DNA from 3 places in the Aeribacillus pallidus genome. Region 1 is predicted to be linked to each of the others. Evidence: predicted binding sites of a transcription regulator. Region 1 holds the regulator's gene; each other region holds the start of a gene.
The links. The regulator LexA, encoded in region 1, represses DNA repair genes until DNA is damaged. The targets are predictions, from matches to a motif close to CGAACATATGTTCG.

Region 1 (10,239 bases):
TCTAAAACGAAAATGATTGGAATTCAACGGTCGAAAGGATATGCCAATCGTCCGTCGTTTACCGTCGATGAAATTGGTGAAATGATTCGGTTTGTCAAATCGATTAAACCGGACATGGTCGTGTTTGTGGATAATTGCTACGGAGAATTCGTAGAAGATAAAGAGCCATGTCATGTTGGAGCGGACTTAATGGCCGGATCATTAATTAAAAATCCAGGCGGCGGCTTAGCGAAAACAGGTGGATATATCGTTGGAAAAAAAGAATGGGTCGATGCTTGCGCTTATCGAATGACATCACCTGGTATCGGAGCCGAAGCGGGAGCGTCGTTATATAGCCTACTTGAAATGTATCAAGGCTTTTTCTTAGCCCCACACGTTGTCGGGGAAGCGTTAAAAGGAGCCGTGTTTACGTCCGCGATGTTAGAGAAAGTCGGAATGAATACTCATCCTTCTTGGGATGCGAAACGAACAGACTTAATTCAATCCGTTCAATTTGATGACCGGGATAAAATGATTGAATTTTGCCAAGCGATTCAATATGCATCACCCGTAAATTCGCACGTCACCCCATATCCAAGCTACATGCCAGGATATGAAGACGATGTCATCATGGCTGCAGGAACGTTTATTCAAGGGGCTAGCATTGAATTATCTGCTGACGGTCCGATTCGTCCGCCGTATGTCGCTTATGTCCAAGGTGGGCTTACGTACGGGCATGTGAAAATAGCTGTTTGCTCGGCCTTAAACCGATTAATTGAAAAGTCATTAATAGAAGTTTGAGGGGAAAAAGCTGACTGATTCGTTTAGGATTAGTCAGCTTTTTTCATTTGAATGATGGTTAGATAAAAATTTTCATGTAAGAAAACCTAACATCATATTGACAGAAAATTTTACATTGCATATAATGGCATTAATTAAGCAATCGTTAAGTGGTGATTTTCCATGAAAGGGGGATAAGAAATGAGTGAAAAAAATATTCGACGCTCCATGCCGTTATTCTCAATTGGTGTTGTAATGAAACTAACGGATTTATCTGCCCGCCAAATTCGATATTATGAAGAACATGGACTCATTTCTCCTGCACGAACCGAAGGAAATCGCCGGCTCTTTTCACTTAACGACATTGATCGCTTATTAGAAATTAAAGACATGTTAGACCAAGGAATTAACATGGCGGGGATTAAAAAAGTTTTTGCTGTTAAAGATGAGGTAAAAGAAATTGAAGGAGCGGCAAAAGAAAAAGTACGCCGTGAACTATCTGAAGATGAGTTGCGAAAATTGTTGCGAACCGAGTTATATGAAGTGGGACGTTTCAACCGAACGTCTTTACGTCAAGGTGATATGTCTCGCTTTTTCCATTAATAAAAAAAGACATCTTTTAAGGGAGGAATTTTTTCCATGGGTAAGTACACAAAAGAAGATATTAAACGCATGGCCAAAGAGCAAAATGTTAAATTTATTCGCCTCCAGTTTACGGACATTTTAGGAACAATTAAAAACGTAGAAATTCCAATTAGCCAATTAGACAAAGCATTAGACAACAAAATGATGTTTGACGGGTCTTCGATTGAAGGGTTCGTTCGTATCGAAGAGTCTGATATGTACTTGTATCCAGATTTAGATACGTGGGTTGTGTTTCCTTGGACAGCTGAAAAAGGAAAAGTTGCCCGCCTTATCTGTGACATTTACAATGCAGACGGTACACCGTTTGAAGGGGACCCTCGTAACAACTTAAAACGTATTGTGCAAGAAATGCGAGACCTAGGTTTCTCTGATTTTAACTTAGGGCCAGAACCAGAATTTTTCTTATTTAAGCTTGATGAAAAAGGTGAACCAACTTTAGAATTGAACGACAAAGGTGGCTATTTCGACTTAGCACCAACGGACTTAGGGGAAAACTGTCGTCGTGACATCGTGTTAGAGCTTGAAGAAATGGGCTTTGAAATCGAGGCATCTCACCACGAGGTTGCTCCAGGTCAGCACGAAATTGATTTTAAATATGCCGACGTTGTAACAGCTTGTGACAATATTCAAACGTTCAAACTAGTCGTAAAAACGATTGCTCGTAAACACGGACTTCATGCAACATTTATGCCGAAGCCACTATTCGGTGTGAACGGTTCAGGTATGCACTCCAATGTTTCTTTATTCCGTGACGGGGAAAATGTGTTCTTTGATCCAAACGGAAAACTACAATTGAGCGAAACGGCATACCAATTTATGGCTGGTGTCATTAAACATGCACCAAACTTTACTGCAGTAACAAATCCAACAGTAAACTCATATAAACGTCTCGTTCCAGGATACGAAGCACCATGTTATGTCGCTTGGTCTGCCCAAAACCGCAGTCCACTCATCCGTATTCCAGCTTCTCGCGGTATGAGTACTCGTATCGAAGTTCGTAGTGTTGACCCATCCGCCAACCCATACTTAGCGATGGCTGTTCTATTAAAAGCTGGTCTTGACGGAATTAAAAACAAACTGACACCTCCTGCACCTGTTGATCGAAACATTTATGTCATGACAAAAGAAGAGCGCATTGAAGCAGGAATCGTTGATTTACCAGCAACCCTTTTCGAAGCGCTTGAACTATTAAAACAAGACGAAGTCATGGTATCCGCACTTGGTAAACACATTTTCGAACATTTCGTAGAAGCGAAAGAAATCGAGTGGGATATGTTCCGCACACAAGTGCATCCGTGGGAACGTGAACAATATTTGCAAATGTATTAATAACAAAATCCCTCAGCGCAAACGGCGTTGGGGGATTTTTGTTTTGCGGAAAAGAATAATCATTTTTTATTCTTGCACCATATGAACGACAGTTATTTTTTGTGTGATGATCGAAATATGGTATTGCAACGTTTGAATAAACATCTAATACCAACGCTGCATAAGTATATAGTAAAAAAATGATTGTTCAGTTGTTGGGGAATGTTAAAGAAAGAATGGCACTCTTTGTTGTTACCCGTGTTTAGCTTTTGTTCTGTAAAGTCTTTTACCTACACAAAATTATTCAGTAACATATTATAATATTTTTACCATAAGTCTCCTCACTTTAAAGAGGTATAGGTGGGAGAGGATTATTAAATGAAAACATGAGCTGATTTAGTGTGTAAACTAATTCTGTGAAGGAAGGACAGAATAGATATGAAAGTAGGCATAGCTTTAGGCGGTGGAGCGGTACGCGGATTAGCCCACATTGGTGTAATAAAAGTTTTAAAAAAGTACGAAATACCGATTGATTTTATTGCAGGCACCAGCATGGGAGGTGCAATTGGAGGCTTAGTCGCCGCTGGTATTGACATTGAAGAAATTGAAGAATTTATCTTGAGCACTCCATCCTATCGATTCATGGATCTCGGAATTCGGAAACGTGGGCTCATAGCAGGAAATAAAATATACGCCATGCTTATCCATTTTTTAGAACAAAAAGGACTTGGGGATATTAAAATCGAGAATCTAAAGATTCCTTTTCGGGCGGTTACAGTAGATATAATAAAAGGAAAAGTTTTTGTTTTTGACGAAGGAAGTCTTAGTTTAGCCATTCGAGCCACCACATCGGTACCAGGTATTTTCTCTCCAGTTCATTATCAAGACAAAGTGTTGGTGGATGGGGGTGTTTTGAATAACCTTCCAGCTGATTTGCTTCGGGAAGAAGAGATGGATGTAGTTATTGCTGTGGATGTCGAAAGAGAACATGAAGAACAGGAGCCACGTAATCTTTTTGAGGTGGTTTATCGTTCGTTCACCATTATGATGACAAGGCAGCGCCGTGCCAATCTTAAGTATGCGGATGTGGTTTTTCGTCCAGAAGTTGGGCACATTTTAGCGTTTGACACAAGCAAAATCCGAGAGTGCATTGACGCAGGTGAACGAGAAGCTCAACACAAGATTCAAGAACTGATGAAATTTTTAGAATGAGGTAATTCATCTAAAACATTAAAAAGGTGGAACAACCATTTTCAACAATTAGAAAAAGGAAACGAGTAAACACTGGGACCTATGTGAGAGTCCTGATGGTTATGGAGGAAATTATCTCTATTTGAATAGAAATCTAAAAAAATAGCATTTTCTCGGATTTACGATAAAAATATTATGTAAATAACATACTAGTCAAAAACAAAACGTTAATTTACAATGAAATACTTTTAACTATATATGGAGGACGTTTTATGATTGAAAAAATCGATAAAATAATGAACATACTCAAACTCTCTGAAAAATTAAAAATGGAATTACGCCACAGTTGGCTATCCAATGGAAGACAGGAAAGCGTTGCTGAGCATACGTGGAGAGTGTCACTCATGGCAATATTAGTCGAACCGTTTTTAGATCAAAAAGTGAATCTCGAAAAATTATTAAAGATGATTATTATCCATGACCTAGTGGAAGCGGAGGCTGGCGATATTCCTGCTTTCGACACAATTAATAATCAAGAACGAAAAGAGAAAAAGAGAATTGGAAGCTCTACATAACATTCACTCCCGCATGAACTGGGTGAAGAGCTATATCGCTTATGGATGGAGTTTGAACATAAAGAAACGTATGAAGCGAAAGTTGCCAATGCCTTGGATAAACTAGAAGTCCAGCTGCAACATAACGAGGCAGACATTTCAACCTGGCTGGAGATTGAATATGCCATGACCTACAAAATGAATCAATACGTTCAGTTTGATAGCTTCCTTACACAATTAAAAGACGTGATTGAAAAAATGGGGGAGGACAAAATGAAGGAAGCGGAGATTGAGGTAGAAAAGTATAAACTACAAGTTTAAATTAATCACTTTTTAGTCGGTTGCGGTGAGAATATAGAATTTACTAAATCAAATATTTTAAGTTTTGGGTATGAGGAAAATCATTTGTTTATGAGAAAATTTCTAATTTTATGAGCACCGATGCCACGTTTGTGGGAAAGTATGTTGAATTTATGAGAAAAATTACTAGGTTTATGGGAAAAAATTTTAGAATTATGAGCACAGATTACTCGTTATGGGAAATATGTTGAATTTATGAGCAAAATTAACAGGTTTATGGGAAAAGATTTAGGATTTATGAGCACTAATGCCAGTTTTATGGGAAAAAATTATGAATTATGAGCACTAATAACACATTTATGGGAAAGTAAATTGAATTTATGAGCAAAAATGACAGGTTTATTGGAAAATTTGTTGGATTATGAGCACAAATGACACATGATGTTAGAAATGAGCACCAAAGACTCGTTATGGGAAAAAATTTTCAATTTATGAGAAAAAAAGTTTTATTTATGGGAAATGATTTTCGTTTTATGAGAAAAAACGATTTGTTTGTGAGAAATTTTATCGATTAATGAGCAACAACGATACGTTTATTTATTCAAATTCACAATAATAATATTATGTAAACATGAACAATTATAGCTCATTTTCTTATTATCTATCTTTTTGAAATTAGATCCTGTAAGAACGCCACCAATACATGAATCGTTTTTTTAAAGAATAAGATGATAGAGGATAAATGAACGAAGGGGTGGCTTTATTGCAAGAGGCGTTTGTTTCAAGGTCGCTTGATGAAATTCGTTTTTGGTCGCGCATTATGAAAGAACATGCGTTGTTTTTAAGTTTAGGATTTCATTACGATGATACTGCATTAATTGAAGAGGCGAGAAGTTTTATTCCGAAATTTGAACGAATTGAAGAGCAACTGGAACGGTTTTCAGTATCGGCCGATCCACAACAAATCGCTCAATTTAATCGACACGTGTATGAAGCGGCAGTTCAAATTTGGGCGTTCAAACGAAAAGTGTTGGAGCTAACGTTACAATGTAAAATTCGGTCCAATAACTACGCTTTATTAATTGATCACACTAGTCGAGAGGCAGCCTATTTTGCTAATCGACTAAAAGAATTAAATGAAGGAAAGCTCACACCAACTCCCGCGTCTGTCATTAAAGAAAACGTCTTTTTCTTAAAAGTAATGGCTGATCACGCGAAATTTATTGGTCATTTGCTCGATCCTTCGGAAAGAAAACTCGTCGAGCAAGCGAGAGAATTTAGCCATGATTTTGATCAATTGCTCTATCAAGCCATCGATTTAGATTCCATGCGACCACAATCAGAAACCAAACCCATTTTAACCCAATTTCTTGATCAAAATCGAGTGTCGGTGGCTTCGCTCCGGAATTTTAAAAAAGCGGCGAAAGAGCTAATTGAAGAGTGTAAAATAAAAAGCAATATTCCTCCACTGTTGGCAGACCATGTGTTCCGAGAAGCAGAAAGATTTCTAATGATTATCGATAGGTTTGATGAATATTTACAATCAAACAATTCATGAACTGTATGTCAAGTATCATTCACTGACTCTTCTTCGTGGGTCAGTTTTTCTTTTATTGAAAACTAGGAGAGCAGATGGTAAAATTTTAAAAAATTCCAAAAATGATTGAATGAGGGGATGGACATGCAGGGGAAACAGTATCACTCAGTACATTTATTTCGTAGACGACTGGAACCATTGCTTCAAAAAAACGAAGCGGCGCACAATTTATTTTACGGCGTTTTGTTAAAAATAAATGAAACCAACTCTCCAATATTTATGGGACTAGTAGAAAAAGAGAATCGAGTCGTCATGGGGTTTTTACAAACGAACCCAGCACAAATCATTGTAGCGACATTTTCTGCATTAGATGAACAGGATTTAGAAGCCATTGCTCTTTGGTTATATCAGCAAAAAATTCAAGTGCCAGGATTGATAGGAAAAATAGAGACCATTCATTCCCTCGTTAAGGCATATGAACGATTGACAAAAGTACAGTACGAGGTCCGAATGAGGCAACGGATTTATCAATTAACGGAAGTCGCACCCCTTCCGAAAGTAAACGGGTTATTTCGAAAAGCCATAGAAAAAGATACTCCAATCATCTGCCGTTGGATTCATGAATTTTGTGAAGAGATAGGAGAAGTAATCACGTTTGAAGAGGCAAAGAAAGAAGCAACCAAATTGATGAAAGAAGAACGAGTTTTTGTTTGGGAAGTTAATAGCCAACCGGTATCAATGGCTTGTTGGACCCGGCCGACGAAAACAAATGTAACCATCAATTTGGTATTCACGCCGAAGGAAGAACGAAAAAAAGGTTACGCGACCGCATGTGTTGCTCATTTATCACAGCACTTACTCAACCAGGGCTATAAAAGTACGTCGCTTTATACCGATTTAGCAAACCCTACTTCCAACCATATTTATCAAGAAATCGGCTATCGGCCGATCTTGGACTCGATCTATTATCGACAGGCATAAATGAAAGATTAAATTGATTCTTATTCCGCTCAATTTGTATCGGGTATGGGCCGGGTGTATATTTACTTACGCAACTAGCAAATGTTCATAGATTGATGTCTGTTAAACGATACTGTTGATTTTTATACATTACGCTTGTGGCGGACGCTTTCCGCGGGAAAGCCGCAAGATGCTTCCCTCGCTACGCTCAAGTATGGGTCTTGCCTGGCTTTTTGTCCCCGCTGGAGTCGCCGCCGTGTGAACAACTTGCTAAAAATCAACAATGAAATAAAACATCCCTTTACAAAATGTGACGTTTAATGGTTTGTAAGTCCATGAACTACAAAATTGATCCAGTCAGTTATAGAAAATGAAATATCACATAAAAAAAGCAAGTTCTTCGGTTAGAAGAGCTTGCCTTATTAATTAATGAATTTGACGGTATACACCAATCACTTTTCCTAAAATCGTTACATTTCGTAAAAAAATCGGTTCTAATGTTGGGTTTTCTGGTTGAAGGCGAATCATATCTTTTTCTTTAAAGAATCGTTTAACTGTTGCTTCATTATCTTCGGTCATTGCTACCACAATATCTCCGTTATTCGCTGTCTTTTGCTGACGGACAATAACGTAATCGCCGTCTAATATTCCAGCGTCAATCATACTATCTCCCATAACTTCCAGCATAAACACTTGCTCATCAGCTGGAGCCAGCCGTTCTGGAAGTGGAAAGTATTCCTCCACATTTTCAATGGCCGTAATCGGTTGTCCAGCGGTTACTTTACCGACAATAGGGACATTGACTACGTTCTGTTTTGGAATTTGATCTTCCTCTAAGTCGAGAATTTCTATTGCACGAGGCTTCGTCGGATCCCGGCGGATGAGACCTTTGCTCTCTAGGCGAGCTAAATGGCCATGAACGGTTGAACTTGAGGCCAAACCGACAGCTTCACCGATTTCGCGAACGGAAGGTGGGTATCCTTTTTTCCGAACTTCTTCTTTAATAAACTCTAAAATATCTTGTTGTCGCTTCGTTAATTTTTTCATCGTTACGCACCTCGATCTCACTTCTGTTGGTAATATTATAGCATGTCTTTCCAACAAATACAAACATAAGTTCGAGTTTTTTGTTGACACCAAACGGATGTTCGTACTATAATCAAATCGAACAAACATTCGGTTGGAGGGATCATGAATGATCAACCTGTTGTGGAAGAAATATTCTTATGTTATGATTCTATTCATCGTTTCGATGATTTTTGGAATAACGATGCTATTTATGACCGAAGACAAAGATGAATCGTTTATGATAATTGTTGTGAACGAAGGAGATACGCTATGGTCTCTTGCGGAACAATATGCCGAACAGCATCACATGACCAAAACGGAGTTTATTCAATGGGTTCAACAAAAAAATGAATTGAAAACTTCATCTGTCATTCATGCAGGAAATACGTTAGTCATCCCGGTAAAAGCAACAATTGACTCATCCCATCACCAGTTTGCCTATGATTCTACTCAATAGACAAGGAGATGCTTATGAACGCGATTCTTTATTGCCGAGTCAGTACAACGAAAGACACCCAAGAAACCTCACTCGAACGGCAAGAAGAAGAATTACGACAGTTAGCAGATAAGTACGGATTTCACATTAAAGCTGTCATTAAAGATCAGGCAAGCGGCTATGAGCTTGACCGCCCTGGAATGATGGAGCTTCTCGATCGAATCAAAGAAGGTTCCATTGATGCCATTCTTATTCAGGATGAAACACGCTTAGGAAGAGGAAATGCGAAAATTGCTCTTCTTCATGTCATTATGAAAGAAGGCGTTAAAGTTTACAGTATGTCCCATCAAGGTGAGCTCCAATTATCGGAATCAGACTCCATGGTTCTTCAAATAGTAAGTATGGTGGAAGAATACCAGCGAAAAATACATAATTTAAAAATTAAACGGGGAATGAAACGAGCCGTTGAACGCGGGTATCGACCGGAAAAAAATTTACCGCGTCATTCATCTGGAGGAAGAGATAAGAAGGAACTTCCGATTCAGGAAATTGTTCGTCTCAGGCAAAATGACCTTACATTTGAGGAAATTGCTGCAACACTACGGGGATTTGGCTATGATGTATCGAAAGCGACTGTTCATCGTCGTTATCAAGAGTATATAAAATCATTTCAGGAAAGCTAAACACTTGTCAAATAGCGATGATTTTTGTAAGATGACGATAGTCTAGAAAGGAAAAGGGGCAAAACAATGCTTTCAAAAGAGAAAATCGCTCGAATTAATGAACTTGCCAAAAAAGCAAAATCAGTCGGCTTGACCGAGGAGGAAGCGAAGGAACAAAGTCGCCTTCGTGGAGAATATTTACAAGCTTTCCGTCAATCCATGAAAAAAACGATTGAAAATGTACGCATTTTCGATCCAAATGGGGAAGAAGTGACTCCGAAGAAACTTCGTGACATTCAATTGAAGAAAAAATATCATTAATTTTCCAACAAGCTCGAACAGTAAAAAATGGTTCGAGCTTTCTTACTTTTATTAGAGTTTGACCGAATTTAAGCTAATTTTTATTGAACAATAGTCTAAAGCTAACGTTTATATTGGTAAGACGTCTGATTTCTTATTCTTTTCGGTTGTTTTCCGTTGAAAAGGGGATTAATATTATAGAGTAAGGTTATTATAGAAAGGATGTATATCATGTTTGATAAAACGGATCAACTCGCGATTAATACGATTCGTACGTTATCGATTGATGCGATTGAAAAAGCAAATTCTGGACATCCAGGTATGCCTATGGGGGCAGCACCAATGGCATATACGCTTTGGACGCGTTTTATGAATCATAACCCAAAAAACCCTCAATGGTTTAACCGTGACCGATTTGTCCTATCTGCTGGTCATGGCTCGATGCTATTATACAGTTTGCTTCATCTATCTGGATATGATGTAACAATGGATGACTTGAAAAACTTCCGTCAATGGGGT
Region 2 (10,239 bases), on a different contig from region 1:
GGTGTACCTATTTCCCTATATAGCGTCGATACGTTAATTCGTTCCATCGCCGATGAAACGAATTATGCGTTACCAGTTGGAGTGGATTACTTCTTCGTGCTCGTTGGGTTGCTGGTTATTTTCGTTTCCTATTATGCATCGTTAACTTTAAGTCGACGGAAGCTGAAAAAAGTTTCCTTACAAGAAGTATTAAAGGGACAAGAACGGTAAGGTTTATGGTATGATGTTGACAGTACGTATAAGCAGGAGGGTTTTTCTTGAAAGTGTTTTTTCTTGGTACGGGAGCAGGTGTCCCGGCGAAATTGCGCAACGTGTCTTCTATAGCCTTGAAGCTCCTTGAAGAACGGGGCGCAATTTGGCTCTTTGATTGCGGGGAAGCGACTCAACATCAAATCCTACACACGACGATTAAACCGCGTCGAATCGAAAAAATTTTTATTACCCATCTTCATGGCGACCATATTTTTGGCCTTCCGGGATTGTTAGGAAGCCGCTCGTTTCAAGGGGGAACTGATCCGTTAACCGTTTATGGACCTAAAGGGATTCAAGCGTTCATTGAGACGAGCTTGGCAGTAAGTGAAACGCATCTGAAATATCCACTTCACATTGTAGAGATTGACGAAGGAACGATTTATGAAGACGAACAATTTGTTGTGGAAGCCCGCCGGCTAGATCATGCGATTTTATCCTACGGATTTCGGATTGTAGAAAAAGATCGCCCCGGTGAACTTCAAGCCGATAAGTTGCAAGCGGAAGGAATTCCTCCAGGACCGATTTATAAACGGTTAAAAAATGGGGAAACGGTGCAATTAGACGATGGACGGGTGATTTGTGGAAAAGATTACTTAGGCCCGAAGCAAAAAGGGAAAGTTGTTACTATATTAGGGGATACAAGGCCTTGTGAGAACGCCCGCATACTCGCCGAAAACGCTGATTTGCTTGTTCACGAAGCAACGTTTGCAAAAGACGGTGAGGAAATGGCGTTTGAATACTTTCATTCCACGACAACTCAAGCAGCGTCACTTGCCAAAGAAGCTCGAGTGTCCCGGCTCGTGTTAACCCATATCAGTTCACGTTACGGAAAAGAGGACTGGGCGAAATTAGCAAGTGAGGCGATGGCCATTTTTCCGAATACGGCCATTGCCGAGGATTTTAGCGAATTTTCAGTATAAGAAAGAAGACAAAGTGGGAGGAACATCATGAAAACGATCTATCTTGTAAGACATGCGAAAGCAGAAGGACAACCGTTTGAAGCACCATTAACAACGTTAGGTCAACAACAAGCAAAAGCACTTGTCGAATTTTTTCACGATCGTCCGATTGATAAAATTTATTCAAGTCCATATGTCCGAACGAAAGCAACGATTCGTCCGTTAGCCGAGGTGCGGGGATTGCCGATTCATGAAGATGACCGGTTGGCTGAGCGAAAATTAGGGAAGCCGGATATAGAAAATTGGAGAGAAAAATTACAGGACACGTTTAATGACTTCGATCTCGCTTTTCCAGAAGGGGAGTCGAATCGGATGGCGTTAGCCAGGGCCGAATCAATGATACAAGAAGTGCTTGCTTCGGATGATGAACATATCGTTTTAGTAAGTCATGGGAATTTAACGACACTATTGTTACATTATTTTGATCAACAGCATGGTTACGATACCCTCATGCGGTTAACGAATCCGGATGTGTATGAAATTACTGTTCATGATGAGGGTCATACGCTTCGCCGCATTTGGGATGACCGAATTTAACATGTTAACCGAGAAGTCTCCCACCTCAACTTGTAGGTGGGTGAGGTTCATTTCCATCCTCTTTTATATGGATTTGGTGCTTCTAGTTGAATGCCGAGATCATTGGCAGCACGTAGCGGCCAGTATGGGTCTCGCAGCAATTCTCTTCCAATAAAGATGAGGTCGGCTTGTTCGTTTTGTAAAATCTCTTCCGCTTGGCGGCCGGTCGTAATCATTCCCACTGCCCCTGTAGCGATACCGGCTTCTTTCTTAATTTGTTCAGCAAACGGAACTTGGTAGTTCGGATATGCATGAATCGATGTTGGGACGACACCACCGGAGCTGACATCAACTACATCCACCCCAAGTTTTTTCATCCACTTAGCAAACACGACGTAATCGTTTGGCATAAGCCCCCCATCTTGATAGTCGTGTGCAGACACCCGAACAAACAGAGGACCTTCCCAAACTTCTTGAACAGCAAGAATCGCTTCTTTTAAAAAGCGGAATCGATTTTCCGGTGACCCACCGTATTCATCTTGACGCTCGTTCGTTAATGGAGAAAGAAATTCGTTGATTAAATAGCCGTGAGCACCGTGAAGTTCAATGATATCGAATCCCGCTTGTTTTGCCCGGAGTGCCCCTTGTTGAAAGGCGTTAATGGTTTCTTGAATATCTTCTTTTGTCATTTCTGTTGGTACTTTCTCATTATCTGTAAACGGGATTGGCGACGGGGCGTAAATGGTATTCGAAGCACGACCTTTACGTCCAGCATGGGCTAATTGGATCGCCGTTTTGGCCCCGTACATTTGGATTTCTTTAACGATTGAGGAGAGACCTTCGATATGTTCGTCACTCCAAATACCTAAATCTTGTGGTGATATGCGACCTTCTGGGGTAACAGCTGTTGCTTCAAACATAATTAAGCCTACTTGCCCAATGGCTCGTGATACATAATGCACGCGATGCCAATTCGTCGCTTTTCCGCCTTCTGTGGCTGAGTACATACACATTGGCGACATGACAATTTGATTCTTTAACGTCACGTCTCGAAGCGTGTATGGTGAAAATAATAATGTCATGTTCATCCCTCCGTTCCATTGATTGGAAATTACATACATATTCAGTATAGCAATCGTTCCGTTTCAGTGGTAATAATATGCTTTTTGGAGGAGTTGCTCGTGATTTATAGGACCCGAAGACGTTCACCGAGTGTTTTTGATTGTTTCGTCGCAGCTTGAATACAATCAATTAATGCTTCTTTTACTTTACGTTGGTCTAGCATGCGGATGCCGGCTTCTGTCGTTCCACCTGGACTCGTTACCGCTTCTCGAAGTTCAGATGGTTGTTTTTCACTCATCGATAACATTTCAGCTGCGCCAATTAACGTTTGGACAATAAGTTGTTTGGCTTTGTCTTTTTCTAAGCCAATTTGTTCAGCCGACTCTTCCATCGCCTCAACAATGTAATAAATGTAGGCTGGGCCACTGCCGGATAAGCCGGTTACAGCATCGAGTTGTTCTTCGGCCACTTCGGTTACAAGGCCAATCGCGGCAAATAATTCATGGGCGATTTGTTTTTGTTTTTCACTCACCCAACGGTTAAACGAAATAGCGGTCGCGGACTTTTGAATCGTCGCTGAGGTATTTGGCATCGCGCGTACAATTGGGATTTGCTTGCCCACGCCTTCTTCAAGCGTTTGTAACGATACTCCAGCCAAGACGGAGACGAGCAAGTGATGTTTTTTCAGATAATCACGAATGTCGCTTATAGCGGATTTAATGTCTTTCGGTTTCATGGCTAACACGATGATGTCTGTATCTTTAAAAAGTTCCTCCCGATTATATGTGATGCGAACACCGTATGTGTGCGCCAGTCGCTGTAATTTTTGTTCATCGTGTTTATTGGTGACAATGATGTTCTTACTTTCTACTAGTCCTGTTTTTACCATACCGGCAATCATCGCTTCCGCCATCGAGCCAGCGCCGATAAAAGCGATTCGTTTCATATGTTCACACCCCTTTTTTCCTGTAGTTTTTACGAAATAAAAAACCCTTTCATCCTTTAAGGACGAAAGGGGAACTTCCGTGGTACCACCTTAGTTCACAAAAGAACAGCTTTTGTGCACTCGAAACCGATAACGCTGGTTTTCCGCGTTTAGGTTTTCCTAACAGCTCGTAAGATAGGTTCAATGGAACAGAGGACGATGAAACCTTCCAGCCGCTGGGTTTCACTCTCTTGCGCCATCTTCCATTTACTGGTCTTACTCATCGCTCGTTTTTCCGTATCAAAGTTTAAAAGTTTAATTGTGATTATGCCGAATGGACAAGGGAGTTGTCAAGAGGAAAAAATCTGATTTTGTAAAGTTTTTTTGTTTGTATTATGTGAAAATAATGACAGTGGGCCGAAAGTGAAGTACACTAATTTTAATATGGTGTGAATTCACGATGTTAATTTTATATAAAAATAATATTCTTAGGTGGGAGAACAATGCAGGAAAAGGCAATTTTGAAAATCTCGCTGCCGACCCCCTTTCCGGTAGGAGATGTGAACGTTTTTTTACTGAAGGGGGAGAAATTGACACTGGTCGATGTCGGACCGAAAACGAAAGAAGCGTGGGAAGCGTTAACGACTCAATTAGCAATGTTCGGGTATACACCGGATGATATTGAGCAAGTCGTCGTTACCCATCATCATCCTGACCATGTCGGTTTGTTAGATTGGTTTCATGAGGACTTGGAAATCATCGGACATTCGTATAATCGTCGCTGGCTATATCGGACGGATGCGTTTATGGAAGAATACGCTCAATTTTATCTCCAATTATTTGTTGAGTGTGGCATTCCGAACAAGTGGTTGTCGCATTTTGAAAAAATGAAACGGACCTTGGACTATTCGTGTCAACGCCCGTTAACGTCGATCGTCAAAGAAGGCGAATCAGTGCCATTTTTACCTGGTTGGACGGTGTTAGAGACGCCAGGACACGCCCAGAGCCAAATCGGACTTTTTCATGAGGAAAAACGATGGTTGATCGGAGGGGATCATGTATTAGCCACCATTTCGTCTAATCCGTTATTAGAGCCTCCTGAGGTATCAGGGCTACCTCGTCCGAAACCGCAACTCCAGTACAACGAATCGTTGCAAAAGCTGTTACAGTATCCAATCGATGTCGTCTATTCAGGACATGGACCGAACTTCACCCAAGTACATGCGCTTATCAAACGACGGCTCGAACGTCAGCATGAGCGTGCGATGCAAGTAAAAAAACTCCTGTTAGAACGACCAATGACTGCTTTTGACGTGTGTCAACAACTGTTCCCGGCCGTTTATGAAAAACAGCTGACCTTAACCATATCGGAAACAGTAGGGCAATTAGACTATTTAGTACATAACGGAGAGATTCAAGCACACCGAAACGATGATGGAGTATTCGTATATGAGGTTGTACGGTAAAGGAGGGACGGTATGCTAAATCCTTGGCTAAAAGGAAAACGAGTTGTGATTACCGGTGCATCAAGTGGGATTGGAAAAGAAATGGCGCTGTTAGCCGCTGGGTGCGGTGCCCATGTGATTTTACTGGCCCGCCGAGAAGAAAAACTACGGGAAATTGCAAACCAAATCGAACAAGAACAAGGAAGCGTGACGGTCATGGCGTTGGATGTGACGGATAGTCGCCAAGTAGAAGAAGTGTTCACGAAACTTTTAACCATGTTTCCGAAGATTGATGTCTTAATTAATAATGCTGGCTTCGGTTTGTTTCAAGAAATCGTCGATATGAAGATGGAAGATGTTCACCGGATGTTTGATGTCAACGTGTTAGGACTCATCGCCTGCACTCGACAAGTCATCCCCCATATGAAAGCGAATCAATGTGGGCACATTATCAATATTGCTTCCCAAGCCGGAAAAATCGCCACCCCTAAATCGAGCGTTTATGCAGCGACGAAGCATGCGGTGTTAGGATTTACCAATAGCCTCCGACTCGAGCTTCAAGCTTTTGGTGTGTTCGTCACAGCGGTCAACCCTGGTCCGATTGATACCGACTTTTTTGCCATCGCCGACGAGTCCGGAACGTATGTCAAAAACGTAAAACGATGGATGCTTCGCCCCGAACAAGTAGCCGAAGCGGTCATTGCTTGTTTAGGAACGAACCGCCGTGAGATCAACATGCCAAGATGGATGAATGTCGGTAGTAAGCTGTATCAATTGTTCCCGTCACTTGTCGAGCGACTGGGGAAAAGGGCGTTTTTTCAAAAATAAAAAGTAGCTAGGTATTTGTAACAAAGGTGTTCTCTGCTGTAGGGGGCACTTTTGTTAACACATTAATGAGGTTGATTGTTCAGTAGTTCGCAAATGAGTGCATATTGACATTTCTCGGTGCAAAAACGCCATCTAAGGGCATAATACGGTTTTCAAGTGAAATAAGGACTTGCCGATGCAACAATTTTTAAATCGATGCCTAAATCGGTCCTTTATGGTAAACGGGTACAATACCTATCAATGGGGTTGTTATTGGACGTCTCATTTTAGAAATATTGCTAATAGAATCTGTTTTTTAAAAGAATTTTTTGTAGTTCTTATACAAAAACGCTAGGTGATCCCATCCCTAGCGTTTTTTGTATTACGTTGTTAAAAATTCATACACGACATCTTGCACAACCTCGTGTACATCCGCTTCCGGGCAATGTTGTTTTTCTTCAATGACCCGTTGACATAGCGCTATTAAATCCTCATCGCTAAGCAGTACATCCCCGCGGCCGTATTCATATTGCATAAAGCAATTGCGAATCATTTTTTCAATTAACTTTTGCTCCATACGATCATCTCCTTGTTTGATTATATCAGTTTTCTTCGTCGAAAAGTAAAATTTTGAGTCCTGGCAGCTCATAAGGAAGTTTAGATCGCCGATAGATATATCCTATTTATTGCTATGTACTAAATTAGATTTTTTATGTACCAAATGCCAAATGCGCGTTCTATAAGCCGCTATGTACCCAATCAGTTTTCTTAGGAGCTAACATCAGGCCTTATGCGCCAAAACAACTATACAGATAAGAAAAAAGTACCAGTTGCAATCGAACGTATATTCGCATACTATTATGAATAGAATAAGAACAAGTGTTCGTATTTTACGTAAAGAGGTGGGAGCATGACTGTCGATTATAGTTGTTTACCAAAACAGCAAATTTTGTGCATCGACATGAAAAGTTTTTACGCTAGTTGTTCGGCTGTTATGCTCGGGCTGGATCCACAAACGTGTTACTTAGCAGTGGTTGGGGACATCGATCGGAAAGGAAGCGTGGTGCTGGCGGCGTCTCCGCGGTTAAAAAAAGAATTTGGTGTGAAAACAGGTTCCCGCCTATTTGAAATTCCAAATGACCCGCGTATTAAAATTGTTGAACCGAAAATGGCGACGTATTTACGAATTTCGACCGAACTGACGAAGCTGTTTCATCGGTACGTTCCGAAAGAAGCGATTCATACGTACAGCGTAGATGAAAGTTTTATTAAAGTGGACGGTACGAGTCAGCTGTGGGGAAGTGCCTGGACGATTGCGGAAAAAATTCGCGACGAAATGGAGCGAGAATTTCAACTTCCTTGCGCCATTGGTATCGGTCCGAACATGCTGATGTCTAAATTGTGTTTAGATTTAGAAGCGAAAAAAACCGGGATTGCTGAATGGACGTACGAAGATGTGCCGAGAAAGCTATGGCCGGTTCAGCCGTTAAGTGAAATGTGGGGAATCGGCAAGCGTTTGGAGCGAACGCTCAATCGAATGGGGATTTTTACTGTTGGCCAACTGGCTAAGTACGACTTGCACAAGCTGGAAGCGAAGTTCGGAATCATGGGCAATCAGCTGTACTATCATGCGTGGGGCGTCGATTTGTCTGAAATCGGAGCACCGATTATGGAAGGGCAAATTAGCTTTGGAAAAAGTCAAATTTTATTACGTGATTATAAAGACAAAGAGGAAATTAAGCACGTCATTCTCGAAATGTGTGAAGAAGTGGCACGGCGTGCGCGGACGCATCGGAAGGCGGGACGAACGGTGAGTTTAGGCATCGGGTACAGTCAAGACGAATTAGGAGGCGGCTTTTACCGCTCCAAAACGATGAGTGAGCCAACAAACGTGACGATGGATTTGTACCGAACGTGCTTACAGCTATTTGAAGAACATTATCGAAACAAGACGGTTCGGCAAATATCGGTGGCGCTTTCCAATGTCGTAGACGATGATATGCTCCAGCTGCGCCTATTTGAACCGAATTTGTGGAAAAAACGAGAGCTAGGGTATACGATGGACGCTATTCGTAGTCGGTACGGTTCCGCTGCGCTGTTACGTTCCGTTTCGTATACAAGCGCAGGAACGGCTCGTCTGCGGGCTAAATTAGTTGGCGGTCATAAAGCATAGAGGGTATGTGGAACATCCGATTGCCATACCTAAAGAAAACGAAGGAGGGGGGCCAATGATTCGAGATCGTGGACGAATTAAGTGGACGTCGATGATGCTTCCGGAGCATGTAAAAATGCTGCGCAACTGGGCGAAGGAAGATAGCTATGAACAACCAATTACGGTCGACGAACAAGCATTGGAAAAGATGAACGAAATTACAGAAGAAGCGTTACACTCAGGAAAACAAGTCGTCATTACACATTATGACGACCACCAGTATCGCCCGCTCATCGGGACGATTGTTCGAGTAGATACCCTGAAACAGACGCTACATGTAGAAGACAACTTCTCCGAACGATGGGTTGTTCCGCTAGCTAACATTGTCGATATCCGGTTTCATGAAGAAGAGCTGTCGGAATAGGCGACAGCTCTTCTTTACGCTTCCTGTTCTGACTTAGGAGCGCGAACAACGGATTCAAATTTTCCTTTGTGGGATCCATCGCAAAATGGCATTTTAGATGAAAGTCCACAACGGCATAAAGAAAATACTTGCTTCGTTTCAAATTTGTTTCCTTCCGCGTCAATTAATTCAACATCTCCCGTAACGCGGAACGAACCGTTATCGTTCACTTTAATTTGGACTTTCGTCATGAAAAACCACCCTTTCACACTTAAAAAACCCCTACTTTTCTGATGGTAAAAGGAAACAACAAAAAAAGCAAGCTGAGGTTTCGTTCGCGGAGGTAATTTTCCATAAAGAACATAACGGAAAGGTTTAATCTGTAAAAATATAAAAGGAAAAGTACTAATAAGGACAGCATCTAAGAGCAAATTTGCCGTGGTAACGAGCAAAAACTCACAAGTTAAGAGCAAATTTGCTGTGGTTAAGAGAAAAAATTACATGTTAAGAGAAATCCTACGTACTTAAGAGCAAAAAATCTGCTTGCTCTAAAAGACCGAACAAAAAAACAGTAAGAATACGTCTCGCCGGATGACTTGAAACATCAACTTTCAACCGAAGTACTAAAGACATACGTATGTAAAAATTGATCAATCGCCTGTTCATACGCTTCCCGATTTTTAAACAGCGCTTCAGCGTGAACTCCATCGGTTGCTAAGAACAGTTGCTTCGGGCCTTTTTTTCGTTCGTACAGTTCTTTCGTCATCGAAGGAAGAATGTAGTCATCTTTTTCACTATGAATAAACAACACCGGAGCCGATATGCGATCGACGATGCGGCGTGGGGAAACGTCTTTCACCGAATATCCATCTCGCAGGCGGAGAAGCCTGTCCGTTAACGAAAGTAGCAACCGAGACGATACTTTATATTCCTTTTTCATCCGATAAAGAAGCTGTTCTTCAAAATCGGAAAAAGGGCAATCGGCAATGTAAAATTGAGCGCAATCTTCAAACATTCCGGCGTAAAGAAGCATAGTGACCGCCCCCATCGATTCCCCGTGAATGCCGAACCGGACGTCAGGGCCTCTTTTACGAAGCAACGTGTGAATCACCGCTTGTAAATCGTATTTTTCGTAATGACCGTAGCTCGTTGTTTTACCACCTGATTCCCCGTGGCGGCGATGATCATAAATGACCGCGTTAAATCCGCGTTGTAAAAATAAATTCATATATTTAATCGAGCTCCATTTACATTCCGTTACCCCATGGCAAAACACGACGTACCATTTCGTTTCGTGTGGTTCGACAAATACCGCTTTTATTCGGTAGCCGAAAGGCGAATTGACCCATACCTCCTCTTTCGGTAACGCGTCAAAATCAGTAAGCGAGCATAATTTTCGCTGTTGATCACGATTGAGAATGAATTTTTCTTCTTTTTTCTTTATGTACATCATTTGATGGGAAAAATACGTTATAAGAGAAGTAACCGCTAAAGCAGAACCACCGACAATTGGCACCCATTTTTTCATGTTCATCACCTAATATAGTTAAGATAAAAAGAAAACACTACCGACTGCAGGCCGATAGTGTTCGAACCATCCATCCTTATTGAGTGCTATTTTGTCTCTTTCGAGGATGAATGGCTGTTTCTAAATCTTCTGCTGCCATGGTTTGTTTTGTAGTATCGGCCGTCGGTTTTCCTTTTTGGGAAAATCCTTT
Region 3 (10,239 bases), on a different contig from region 1:
TTTCAATGCCATGGTTCGGACAAATTGGGTGACCAACCCGTGCAAATAACAAGCGTAAATAATCGTAAATTTCCGTTACTGTCCCAACCGTCGAACGTGGGTTACGGCTCGTCGTTTTCTGGTCGATAGAAATGGCTGGGGACAACCCTTCAATGGCATCGACGTCCGGTTTATCCATTTGGCCTAAAAATTGTCTTGCGTACGCCGAAAGCGATTCGACGTACCTTCTTTGTCCTTCTGCATAAATGGTATCAAACGCTAATGAAGATTTCCCTGAACCAGAGAGACCGGTTAACACGACTAGTTTGTCTCTCGGAATCGTTACATCGATATTTTTTAAATTGTGAGCTCTTGCACCTTTTACGATGATTTGATCTTTCACTTTATGGTCATCCTTCCGCTTTCAACTCTAATATTAAGTCACGCAACTCGGCCGCTCGCTCGAAATTGAGCGCTTTGGCTGCTTCTTTCATTTCTTGTTCTAATTGCGCGATGAACTTTTCTTTTTCTTGTTTTGTCATGCGCTTTTGCTTTGGTTCGGCTTCGTACGTCGTCGTCTCTTCGGCCGCATAAGTGGCTCGAATGACATCGCGTACATCTTTTTGAATCGTTTTCGGAACGATGCCATGCTTTTTATTATACGCTTCCTGAATTTCACGACGACGCTTCGTTTCGTTAATCGCCTTTTCCATCGATTCGGTGATGGTATCGGCGTACATAATAACATGTCCGTTTGCATTCCGAGCCGCTCGCCCGATCGTCTGAATGAGGGAGCGTTCAGAACGTAAAAATCCTTCCTTATCTGCATCTAAAATGGCCACTAATGACACTTCTGGAATATCAAGACCTTCCCGCAATAAGTTAATTCCGACGAGCACATCAAATTTTCCTAAACGCAAGTCACGGATTATTTCGATTCGTTCGAGCGTTTTTATTTCCGAATGCAAGTAGCGTACTTTAATGCCAACTTCTTTTAAATAGTCCGTCAAATCTTCTGCCATTTTTTTCGTTAATGTCGTTACTAACACCCGTTCGTTTCGCTCGATGCGTTCGTTAATTTCACCGATTAAATCGTCAATTTGTCCTTCAATCGGACGAACGTCAATCGTTGGATCTAACAAGCCCGTCGGACGGATAATTTGTTCAACCACTTCCGGACAATGCTCCAGTTCATACGGGCCAGGCGTTGCAGACACGTAAATAATTTGATTGATGTGGTCCTCAAACTCTTCAAATTTTAATGGCCGGTTATCAAGTGCTGATGGGAGACGGAAGCCATGATCCACGAGCACTTGTTTGCGCGCTTGGTCTCCGTTGTACATGCCACGTATTTGCGGAAGTGTTACGTGCGACTCATCGATGACAATTAAAAAGTCATCCGGAAAATAATCGAGCAGCGTATACGGTGTTGATCCAGGTGGTCGCAACGTTAAATGCCGCGAGTAGTTCTCGATACCCGAACAAAAGCCCATTTCGCGCATCATTTCTAAATCGTATCTTGTTCGTTGTTCGAGCCGTTGCGCTTCAAGTAATTTCCCTTCTTCACGCAGCTCCGCTAATCGTTCTTCCAATTCTTTTTCAATGCTTTGGATAGCCAGACGCATTTTTTCTTCCCGTGTAACGAAGTGGGAAGCTGGGAAAATCGCCACATGATCCCGCTCACCGATAATTTCTCCAGTAAGGGCATCCACTTCCCGAATACGGTCAATCTCATCGCCAAAAAATTCGACCCGAATACAATGTTCATCCCGTGATGCCGGGAAAATTTCGACGACATCTCCACGCACCCGAAACGTTCCGCGTTGAAAATCGATGTCGTTGCGGGAATATTGCACATCGACTAAGCGTCGAAGAAGGTAATCACGTTCCATCTCCATGCCGACACGAAGAGAAACGACTAAGTCGCGATATTCATCTGGCGAACCTAAACCGTATATGCACGACACACTCGCGATAATAATGACGTCATTTCGTTCAAATAAAGCCGATGTCGCTGAGTGTCGTAATTTATCAATTTCATCATTAATGCTCGCGTCTTTTTCAATATACGTGTCCGTTTGGGGAACGTACGCTTCTGGTTGATAATAGTCGTAATAACTGACGAAATATTCAACGGCGTTGTTTGGAAAAAATTCTTTAAACTCACTGTACAACTGGCCGGCAAGGGTTTTGTTATGGGCGATAATAAGGGTCGGTTTGTTCACTTCTTTAATCACATTTGAAATCGTGAACGTTTTTCCCGTACCTGTTGCACCTAATAACGTTTGATGCTTTTTCCCTTCCCGAATTCCTTTCACGAGTTGTTCAATCGCTTTCGGCTGATCGCCTTGTGGTTTGTATTTAGAAACGAGCTCAAATTCCTTTTTCACCATTCTGTCCCCCCAAACGAAAAGATTCAATCGTTTGACAATTTTTCTCTTTTTCCATTCTACCACAAATCCCTTCTTCCTAACCAATAAAAAGCGAACAAATTTTCGGTATTTCAATTTTCAGTACGATGCCTGTTCTCCCTAGCGTATTTTTTGAATGGCTATGTTATATGTCATTGTTGATTTTTAGCAAATTACTCACACGGCGGCGACTCTAGCGCAAACAGCAAGCCAGGCATGACCCTTACTTGAGCATAGCGAGGGAAGCGGCTTTCGGCTTGCCCACGGAAAGCGTCCGCCACAAGCGTAATGTATAAAATAAACAGTATCGATTAACAGAGCCTTTTGAATAAAAAAACAGCCCTTCACAAGGAAGAACTGTCACGCTACAATACCAACCCACATTTTTACCGCTGTTGCAAAAATCAGAACGGCAAGTATAGCTTGTAAAATTTTCGTGTTCACTTTTTGTCCCATTTTCGCCCCAAGTGGAGACGCAAAGGCACTCGCCAAAATCATAATAAGGGCGGGTACGAACAACACTTGACCGGTCATGACTTTTCCGACGGTCGAACCAATCGACGAGATAAACGTAATGGCTAACGAACTGGCGATCGTCATACGGGTTGGAATTTTCAATACGACTAACATGATCGGAACAAGTAAAAACGCGCCCGCTGCTCCGACAATCCCGGCACCGATTCCTACAAGGAGGGCTAATCCTGCTGCTAACCACCGATGAAAGCTTACTTGGTCTAACGGAGTATCATCTACTCCTTTTTTCGGAACAAACATCATCACAGCGGCTAGCGCGGCTAATAGGCCGTATACGACATGAATCACCGCTTCCGACATCACCGTCGAGCCGTATCCGCCAATAAAACTACCGAGCAGAATACTTCCGCCCATATAGAGAATTAAATCTCGGTTCAAATACCCGCTGTTTCGATACGCCCATACCCCACTAATGGTTGCAAAAAACACTTGAATAGCACTAATTCCCGATACTTCGTGGGCCGTAAAGGCAGCAAACCCAAGTATAGGGGGAACATAAAGTAAAAGCGGATATTTGATGATGGAACCACCAATCCCAACCATTCCTGAAATAAACGAACCGATAAAGCCAATAAGAAAAATGGTCACCCAATAAAAAATGTCTTGTTCCACGGTTTCTCCCTCCTTGAACCAATAAAAAGAAGGGGGAATGCCCTCTTCATCACCCCTCTTCCGTTCTTACGCTTTTTTAATCTAAAATTGGAACACACCGTTTTCTTCTTTTTTCTCCAATACTTTATGACCTAACGATTCCGCCCACGCGGTTAAGTCCGTCAAGGACCCTTTGTCAGTTGCATGTATTTCTAACACTTGACCACTTTGTAATTCGTCCATCGCCCTTTTCGCTCGAACAACCGGCATCGGACAGGCTAATCCTTTTGCATCTATTTTGAAATCTGCTTTCATCATTGCTTGTCCCTCCTTTCTTATTTACAAGCATTTAGTCCGCCTTTAACGTTTGTAATTCGTTGAAATCCTTGTTTTTTTAATATTCGCGCTGCTTTTTGACTGCGCATTCCTGATTGACATATTAAGACGACTTCTTTTTCTTTATCTAGCTCAGAGCTTCTCTTCTTTAATTCGTGTAAGGGGATGTTTTGAAAAGGTGACAGGTGATAGGCTGCATACTCCCCTTTCGTACGGACATCGATCCATTGTTTGTTCCGGTCCGAACGAATTCGTTTTAACTCCGTTGCATCAATGTGCTTGATACCACGAACAGGGAGTAACTGCCGACTTAGCCACACAATTACAAGAGCCCAAACTACGTATGGTATCCACTCCATGTCAATTTGCACCCCGATTACCCATGTAGGTATTTTGGTTATAAAAATTTTTATTCAGTCGACTTTCCATTTTCTTTTGTATACTCCATATGTTCCCTTTCATTACTCAGGAGCACTAAGAGTTCCAAATCGCCATAATCGTTTGCGGATCGAAGCCAAGCACCCATTTTCCGTCAATGTTTGTTTGTGGAACCCCCATTTGTCCTGTTGTTTCCACAAGTTTTCTTGCTTCTACTGGATTTTGTTGTACGTTTACTTCTGTAAAAGGAATACCTTGGTCGGTTAAAAAGTTTTTTAACATCACACAATACGGACATGTATTTGTTGTGTAAACAGTTACATTTTTCATGCAATATCCCTCCTATTTTTTTAAAGTAAGGGTCATGTCAGCATCTTTCGCAAAGTGTAAGAAACTAATTGTTTGTGCACTTCTTTATGAATTAAATTTAATCCTTCGAATGTACAAAATACTTTCACTTCACCATCCGTTGCAGCTGCTGCTGTGGCGATATTCAACACATTATTTCCATTAAATAACCACCATTTGAGGCAATAATCGCAACTTTCAATTCCAATTCCACTTTGTTTTATACCCTTAACGGTATTTAGTATATACCCTATATAGTATATTGTCAATCAATAAAAAAGTTCCCCAAACTAGGAGAACTTATCATTAGGCTTGACCTTTAAATTTGGCGACCATTTGGCGCGAATACCAAAAGCCGACCGTGAGCGAAGCGGCATCGATAATGATTAATAACCAGCTATCTGTATATCCTTTCGATACCGAAGCGGCAATTAAGGCGACGGTTAACACTAATCCTACGATATAATTGTAAGTTACTCGCGTAAAAAGAACGACAAGTAATCCTGGTAAAAAGAGCGCTAACAAAAACTTAGTCATTGTTCCTCCTCATTTCTCTTTATCCGACATCTTCTTCCCATTTCTTTTCTTCAGGAACAAATAGTAATCCTAACTCATGGTGGTCCCCTTCATAAAGGGCACCTTGAACAAAACGGACTTGTTGATTTGTATCGTATACTTCCAGTTTGCAGTAGGCCCGATTTTTTTGCAAGGCTTCGTAAAAGGACCGCTCATTATGAACGTCTATTCCGTTGACCTTGCGCACGACTTCTCCAATTGATAGCCCCATTTTACTTGCTGGAGTATTAGGAATAACTCCAAGTATTTTGACCCCGTTCGTTTGCGGAACAAAAAACGAAGGAGACTGTTGTTCTTTCGTACGAACTAGGTAGGCTAACACTTCCCGCCCAAGCATTCCAACGGCCACCGCCACAATCGCCATGATTGGATACCAAATGGCAACAATGGCCAAAAGGAACACAAGACTAGCTACCACGATAATCCGTTTTCCTAAAGTAGAAAGGACGATTTGCGGTAAGGTACTATGCAGCCGATGTTCAAACCCGATAAAAAACGGGACGAGAACGAAGGAGTATGTTTCTGCTCCGATTTGAATCACTGGCCACCATTCAAAAGGACTAGTTAATTCACCCGATGGCAACAAGAGAAGGATGGGGAGTACCCAAGCTTTTTTGACATAGTGGGCCCCTACCTGTAATCCTCTTCGACTTCGAATGAGTGTTGGCGATGAATAAAGCGCTCCTTTTCTTCCGATTAAAATTCCTTCTGCAACAAGAAGTAAGCCGAGCAAAAAGGCTAAGGAAACCAACAATTGCTTAGCATCGATACCGGTTGTTTGTTCCACACCCGGAAGCGACCAATCGTATTGAATCATAAACCATAGTGCAAAAAAGGAGAGCCCGTTTGTAAAAGCCGCTGACAGCCAACGATAGCTACCGAAAAGCGAAAGGACAATGGTTACCGTACCAATAAGAACAAGCGTCTCTATCGTCACCGTCCATCCTAGCACCACGGTCACAATCGATAACAAGCTACTAATAAATATAGCTTGTCCAATCGTTTCCAGTAAATCTTTTTGTAATGAATACACCCGAATATGAAAATCTTTTCGCTCCCGTTGTACCCGGCGATAACCGTTGAGAATTACAAGAATCGTTGCATAATAGAAAAGGGGATGAAGAAAAAACGTCCCGATTCCTTTCAGTAGTTCCGCCAGCCATACACCCATATCACGCACCATCCTCATTTCAAATTCCGTACATATTTTGTATCTTTTATTTTACCAAATCTATGTAGGAAAACCTATGAGTAGATAAAAGATTTCTATTATTAATTGCGTAATTTAATTTTTTCCGAAGGCTCTGTTAAACGATAAGGCTTTGTTATATGTCATTGTTGATTTTTAGCAAGTTATTTACATGAAGCGAAAGGCGGCGACTCCAGCAGGAACAAGAAGCCGCAAGACCCTTACTTGAGCGTAGCGAGGGAAGCGGCTTGCAGCTTGCCCGCTGAAAGCGTCCGCCACAAGCGAAGTGTATACATATTAACCGAAAAACATAGAAAAAGGAGATGACCTAAAACAAATCGAGTCATCTCCTTCATATTTATTTCTGTAATAAACGTACAATTTCTTTATTCCCTAAATCCCTGGCATAATCGATTGCCGAGAAGCCTTCATTATCTTGTATAGCAGGATCGGCTCCTGCTTCTAAAAGAAGTTTTACCATATCAGCATCCTCATTATTGGTCGCGTACATGAGCGGTGTCCAACCGTACACATCTTGAATATTGGGTTCAGCTCCTTTTGAAAGTAACAGCTGAACGGTTTCTACGTCACCGCTCGACACTCCCCAGAAAAGAGCTGTCCAGCCTTCATTATCCCCCACCAGCAAATCTTCTTCTGATTGTATCAGTTCAGCTACCTTTTCTACATCTCCAACAGAAGCAGCATCCATTAATTCAGTCACACCAAGATCCTCACTATACCCGAATATTTCTTGTATATTCGTAGCAGCTGATTGAATGAAAAAAACGGCACCAACAAATAAGAGAAAGATCACAAAATAAAAACCAAGGATGAATAAGAAGTAATGATTATTGCTTTTTACTCTTACGTCTTTGGCCTCTTCACTATGAAAGAAATCGGCAACGGCATGAATTCGTTTTGGCAACGTTGGATGAGTGGATAGCTTTTCGGCTAACCATACAAAAAATCCTTTTTCGGCTTCGAGTTGTTTTACATATTCTTGATGATTCACACGATCGTACAATGTTTTTCCAATCGCTAGCACCGTTAAACTATTAATGGACGCTTGATAATTTTTCGTAAAGTACGCAGCATAACGATCGCACGTATATTCACATGCACGTGAATACGCCTCGGATAAAAACGGGACCCATTTGGCTGGTAGAATAAAAATTTGCTTGATAATATGATTCCGTTTAATATGAGCAAGTTCATGAGCAATGACAAAAGAAAGCTCATCATATCGCTCCTCTTTAATCAAATCAACAATATCAGAATAGAGAACAATCATATTTTTTCCGAAAAAGCGCGTAGCAAACGCATTTAAGATGCCGCCTGATTCTAACACAAAAATATCTGGACACTTCGCAAGTCCCATTTCTTTACTTATTTGTTCTGCTCTTTCGTACACTTCTGCAAATTGCGTTTGGCTAAGCCGTATCCCGTTGCCACGAATGTGTCCGATCATCAATCCATGTAAAAACAAACCTAAGACGAAAAGTCCAATCACGATAAAAATCCCAATAATAGAAATAAAGACTGTTAAATAAACAAGGATACTAACAATCAAGCAAAGCACAAAATATAACTCTTCTTTTCGATGAACAAGCCCTTTCACTTCTTGCTGTACAGTCACGTTAAATTTCTCCAACCTTCCTTTTACAATCATCGTGAAAAGTATAGGGCGTTTTCCATAAAGTTTCAATATAAATATGAAGCATGGAAAAATAAGTATATAGACTCTTTTAAAAAAAAGATAGTTAGCTCTTTAAGTGAACTAACTATCGTATAAATTCGTTTTATATCATTTATTCTTTTTCCAACTGATTCCGAATCACTTTTAACGCGGCTTGAAGCTGCCAATCATTTTTCTCATCTTGGATGGCTTCCATCACTTTTTCTTCGAGCTTTTGGGCTGTGACAGAATCGATTTTTCCGGTTAATGGGAGCCTCTCCTGCCGCTGAAACGCAACGACCGCTTTTTCAGTTTGTTCGCTGAAAAATCCGTCTAAACGTCCAGGACCATACCCTAGACCGTACAGCATGATTTGTGCAATTTTTACTTGTTCACTATTCATATCTTTTACAAGTGCTGTTTCTATGTTGAGCGGATGCGTGTAAAAGAACGTCGGTTGTCGTACTTCAATCGTTGGTTCGATGCCTTTTTTATGAATCCAATTTCCATCAGGTGTCAACCATTTGAACATCGTTAACTTAATATTGCTTCCGTCACTAAACGGTATCGCCTGCTGCACCGTTCCTTTTCCAAACGTTCGCTCACCGATTAACGGATACCCTTCCGCTTCATGAAGCGCCCCTGCTAAAATTTCCGAAGCCGATGCGCTCCCTTGGTCAATCAGGACGACTATAGGATACGGCTTTCGTTCCTTTAACGTGGTATAATATTGGATCGTTTCACCGTTTCGTTGTTCGATTTGAACAAACGGTTTATGATCGGTGATGAGTTCTTTTAACATGTCCTCCACACTCGACAAGAGCCCCCCAGGGTTTCCCCGAACATCGATAATAAGTCCTTTCATCTGTTGTGACTCCAGATCTTTTAATTGTTTTTTAAAATCAGCTGCCGTATGTTCTGAGAAGGATGTCACTTCAATATAACCAATCGGAATGCCTCCATCTTCTTTCATCGAAGCATTAACCGTTTCAATCGGAATTTCGTCCCGAACCACTTCAATTTTGACGGGCTCGGCTACTCCTTCACGCGCAATTTCTAACGTTACTTTCGTTCCCTTTTTACCTCGAATTTTTAACGTCACTTCGTACAAGTCCAACCCGTCGACGCTTTCTCCGTTCACTTTTAAAATTTGGTCTTTCGGCTTCAATCCTGCTTTTTCTGCCGGTGAATTTTTAAATGGCGAAACAATGATCATTTTTCCGTCCTGCATCCCTACCTCAGCGCCAATTCCTTCAAACGACGACTCAAGCGATTCCGTGAACCGGTTCGCTGTATCGGCATCCATATACACCGAATACGGGTCATTTAACGTCTCAAGCATTCCTTGGATAGCCCCTTCAATTAACTGCTTTTCTTCGACTTCTTCTACATATTGATCACGAATAAGTTCAAATGCTTGCCCAACTTTTTTTAAGTTCGGTGGGAGCTCCGCTGAATTTTCCGTAGATGGAACTTGCTCTGCATGTTGCTTTTTTTCTTTCACATTCATCACAACATATGTACTACTCGCTCCAAAAAGAAGTGCACAAACGATCCATATCGCAAACCAACGTCGTTTCATCCTCATCCTCCTTATATTAATCCATCCGTTTGTCCAATTTGAGTGAAAAAGACATCACACAAAGCGTGCGATGTCTTTGTTACTTCATTTATATGATAAAAAGGGACGAGATATGAAACGATGGGCAAATGGTGTCGTCATTAACGTGCTTGGGCCTGTTTTTTCGGTTTCAGATGGGTGCGGATGATGTCATCCCATCGATTAAATTCGGTTAAAAAGCCGTCATGACCGAATGGTGTTTCGACATAATAAAATGTACCGTTCGGAACGATTTCCGTAAAACGTTTTAACACATCAGCTGAGTAAATGAGATCGTGCTGAAACGCAACGCCAATTACTTCTGCTTCATAGGTTGAGGCGACTTTTTTCCACCCGCCACGACCTCGACCAATATCATGGCTATTCATTGCATGTAATAAATAGAGGTAGCTATTTACGTCAAACCGGTTGGCAAGCTTCTCCCCTTGGTATTGGAGATACGATTCGACTTCATAATACGGAAAATCGGTCGATTGGTTCATTTGGCGTTCAAATCGTCCATTAAAAAGGTCATCGCTTCGATACGTCACTAGACCTGCCATCCTTGCAATGTGAAACCCTTTCACTTCGGACGAATGGAGATAATTTCCGTTTTTCCAAT

Region 2: the regulator LexA is predicted to act here: its motif matches at 6,804-6,817, upstream of ABES52_RS08225 (Y-family DNA polymerase).
Region 3: the regulator LexA is predicted to act here: its motif matches at 2,464-2,477, upstream of uvrB (excinuclease ABC subunit UvrB).

What each region holds. Positions count from the first base shown of each region.
Region 1 is NZ_JBCNBW010000060.1:66,464-76,702, forward strand. Features, by position in the region: gene ABES52_RS13375 (methionine gamma-lyase family protein) at 1-780, shown strand, start outside; gene ABES52_RS13380 (MerR family transcriptional regulator) at 961-1,362, shown strand; gene glnA (type I glutamate--ammonia ligase) at 1,399-2,733, shown strand; gene ABES52_RS13390 (patatin-like phospholipase family protein) at 3,151-3,924, shown strand; partial or broken gene ABES52_RS13395 (HD domain-containing protein) at 4,200-4,778, shown strand; gene ABES52_RS13400 (DUF2935 domain-containing protein) at 5,500-6,315, shown strand; gene ABES52_RS13405 (GNAT family N-acetyltransferase) at 6,439-7,275, shown strand; gene lexA (transcriptional repressor LexA) at 7,681-8,301, opposite strand; gene yneA (cell division suppressor protein YneA) at 8,450-8,779, shown strand; gene ABES52_RS13420 (YneB family resolvase-like protein) at 8,794-9,441, shown strand; gene ABES52_RS13425 (DUF896 domain-containing protein) at 9,508-9,741, shown strand; gene tkt (transketolase) at 9,952-10,239, shown strand, end outside.
Region 2 is NZ_JBCNBW010000034.1:135,405-145,643, forward strand. Features, by position in the region: gene ABES52_RS08185 (ABC transporter permease) at 1-210, shown strand, start outside; gene rnz (ribonuclease Z) at 258-1,172, shown strand; gene ABES52_RS08195 (histidine phosphatase family protein) at 1,200-1,748, shown strand; gene namA (NADPH dehydrogenase NamA) at 1,796-2,815, opposite strand; gene proC (pyrroline-5-carboxylate reductase) at 2,914-3,735, opposite strand; T-box leader at 3,791-4,007, opposite strand; gene ABES52_RS08210 (MBL fold metallo-hydrolase) at 4,218-5,180, shown strand; gene ABES52_RS08215 (SDR family NAD(P)-dependent oxidoreductase) at 5,193-5,987, shown strand; gene ABES52_RS08220 (YqzH family protein) at 6,349-6,543, opposite strand; gene ABES52_RS08225 (Y-family DNA polymerase) at 6,877-8,139, shown strand; gene ABES52_RS08230 (YolD-like family protein) at 8,195-8,542, shown strand; gene ABES52_RS08235 (CDGSH iron-sulfur domain-containing protein) at 8,557-8,772, opposite strand; gene ABES52_RS08240 (alpha/beta hydrolase) at 9,126-10,049, opposite strand; gene ABES52_RS08245 (hypothetical protein) at 10,126-10,239, opposite strand, start outside.
Region 3 is NZ_JBCNBW010000042.1:10,383-20,621, reverse strand. Features, by position in the region: gene uvrA (excinuclease ABC subunit UvrA) at 1-382, opposite strand, end outside; gene uvrB (excinuclease ABC subunit UvrB) at 390-2,372, opposite strand; gene ABES52_RS10545 (sulfite exporter TauE/SafE family protein) at 2,751-3,536, opposite strand; gene ABES52_RS10540 (sulfurtransferase TusA family protein) at 3,618-3,830, opposite strand; gene ABES52_RS10535 (rhodanese-like domain-containing protein) at 3,851-4,216, opposite strand; gene ABES52_RS10530 (glutaredoxin family protein) at 4,326-4,559, opposite strand; partial or broken gene ABES52_RS10525 (DsrE/DsrF/DrsH-like family protein) at 4,625-4,779, opposite strand; gene ABES52_RS10520 (DUF2198 family protein) at 4,884-5,114, opposite strand; gene ABES52_RS10515 (PDZ domain-containing protein) at 5,134-6,324, opposite strand; gene ABES52_RS10510 (M48 family metallopeptidase) at 6,701-7,978, opposite strand; gene ABES52_RS10505 (S41 family peptidase) at 8,151-9,599, opposite strand; gene metX (homoserine O-acetyltransferase MetX) at 9,740-10,239, opposite strand, start outside.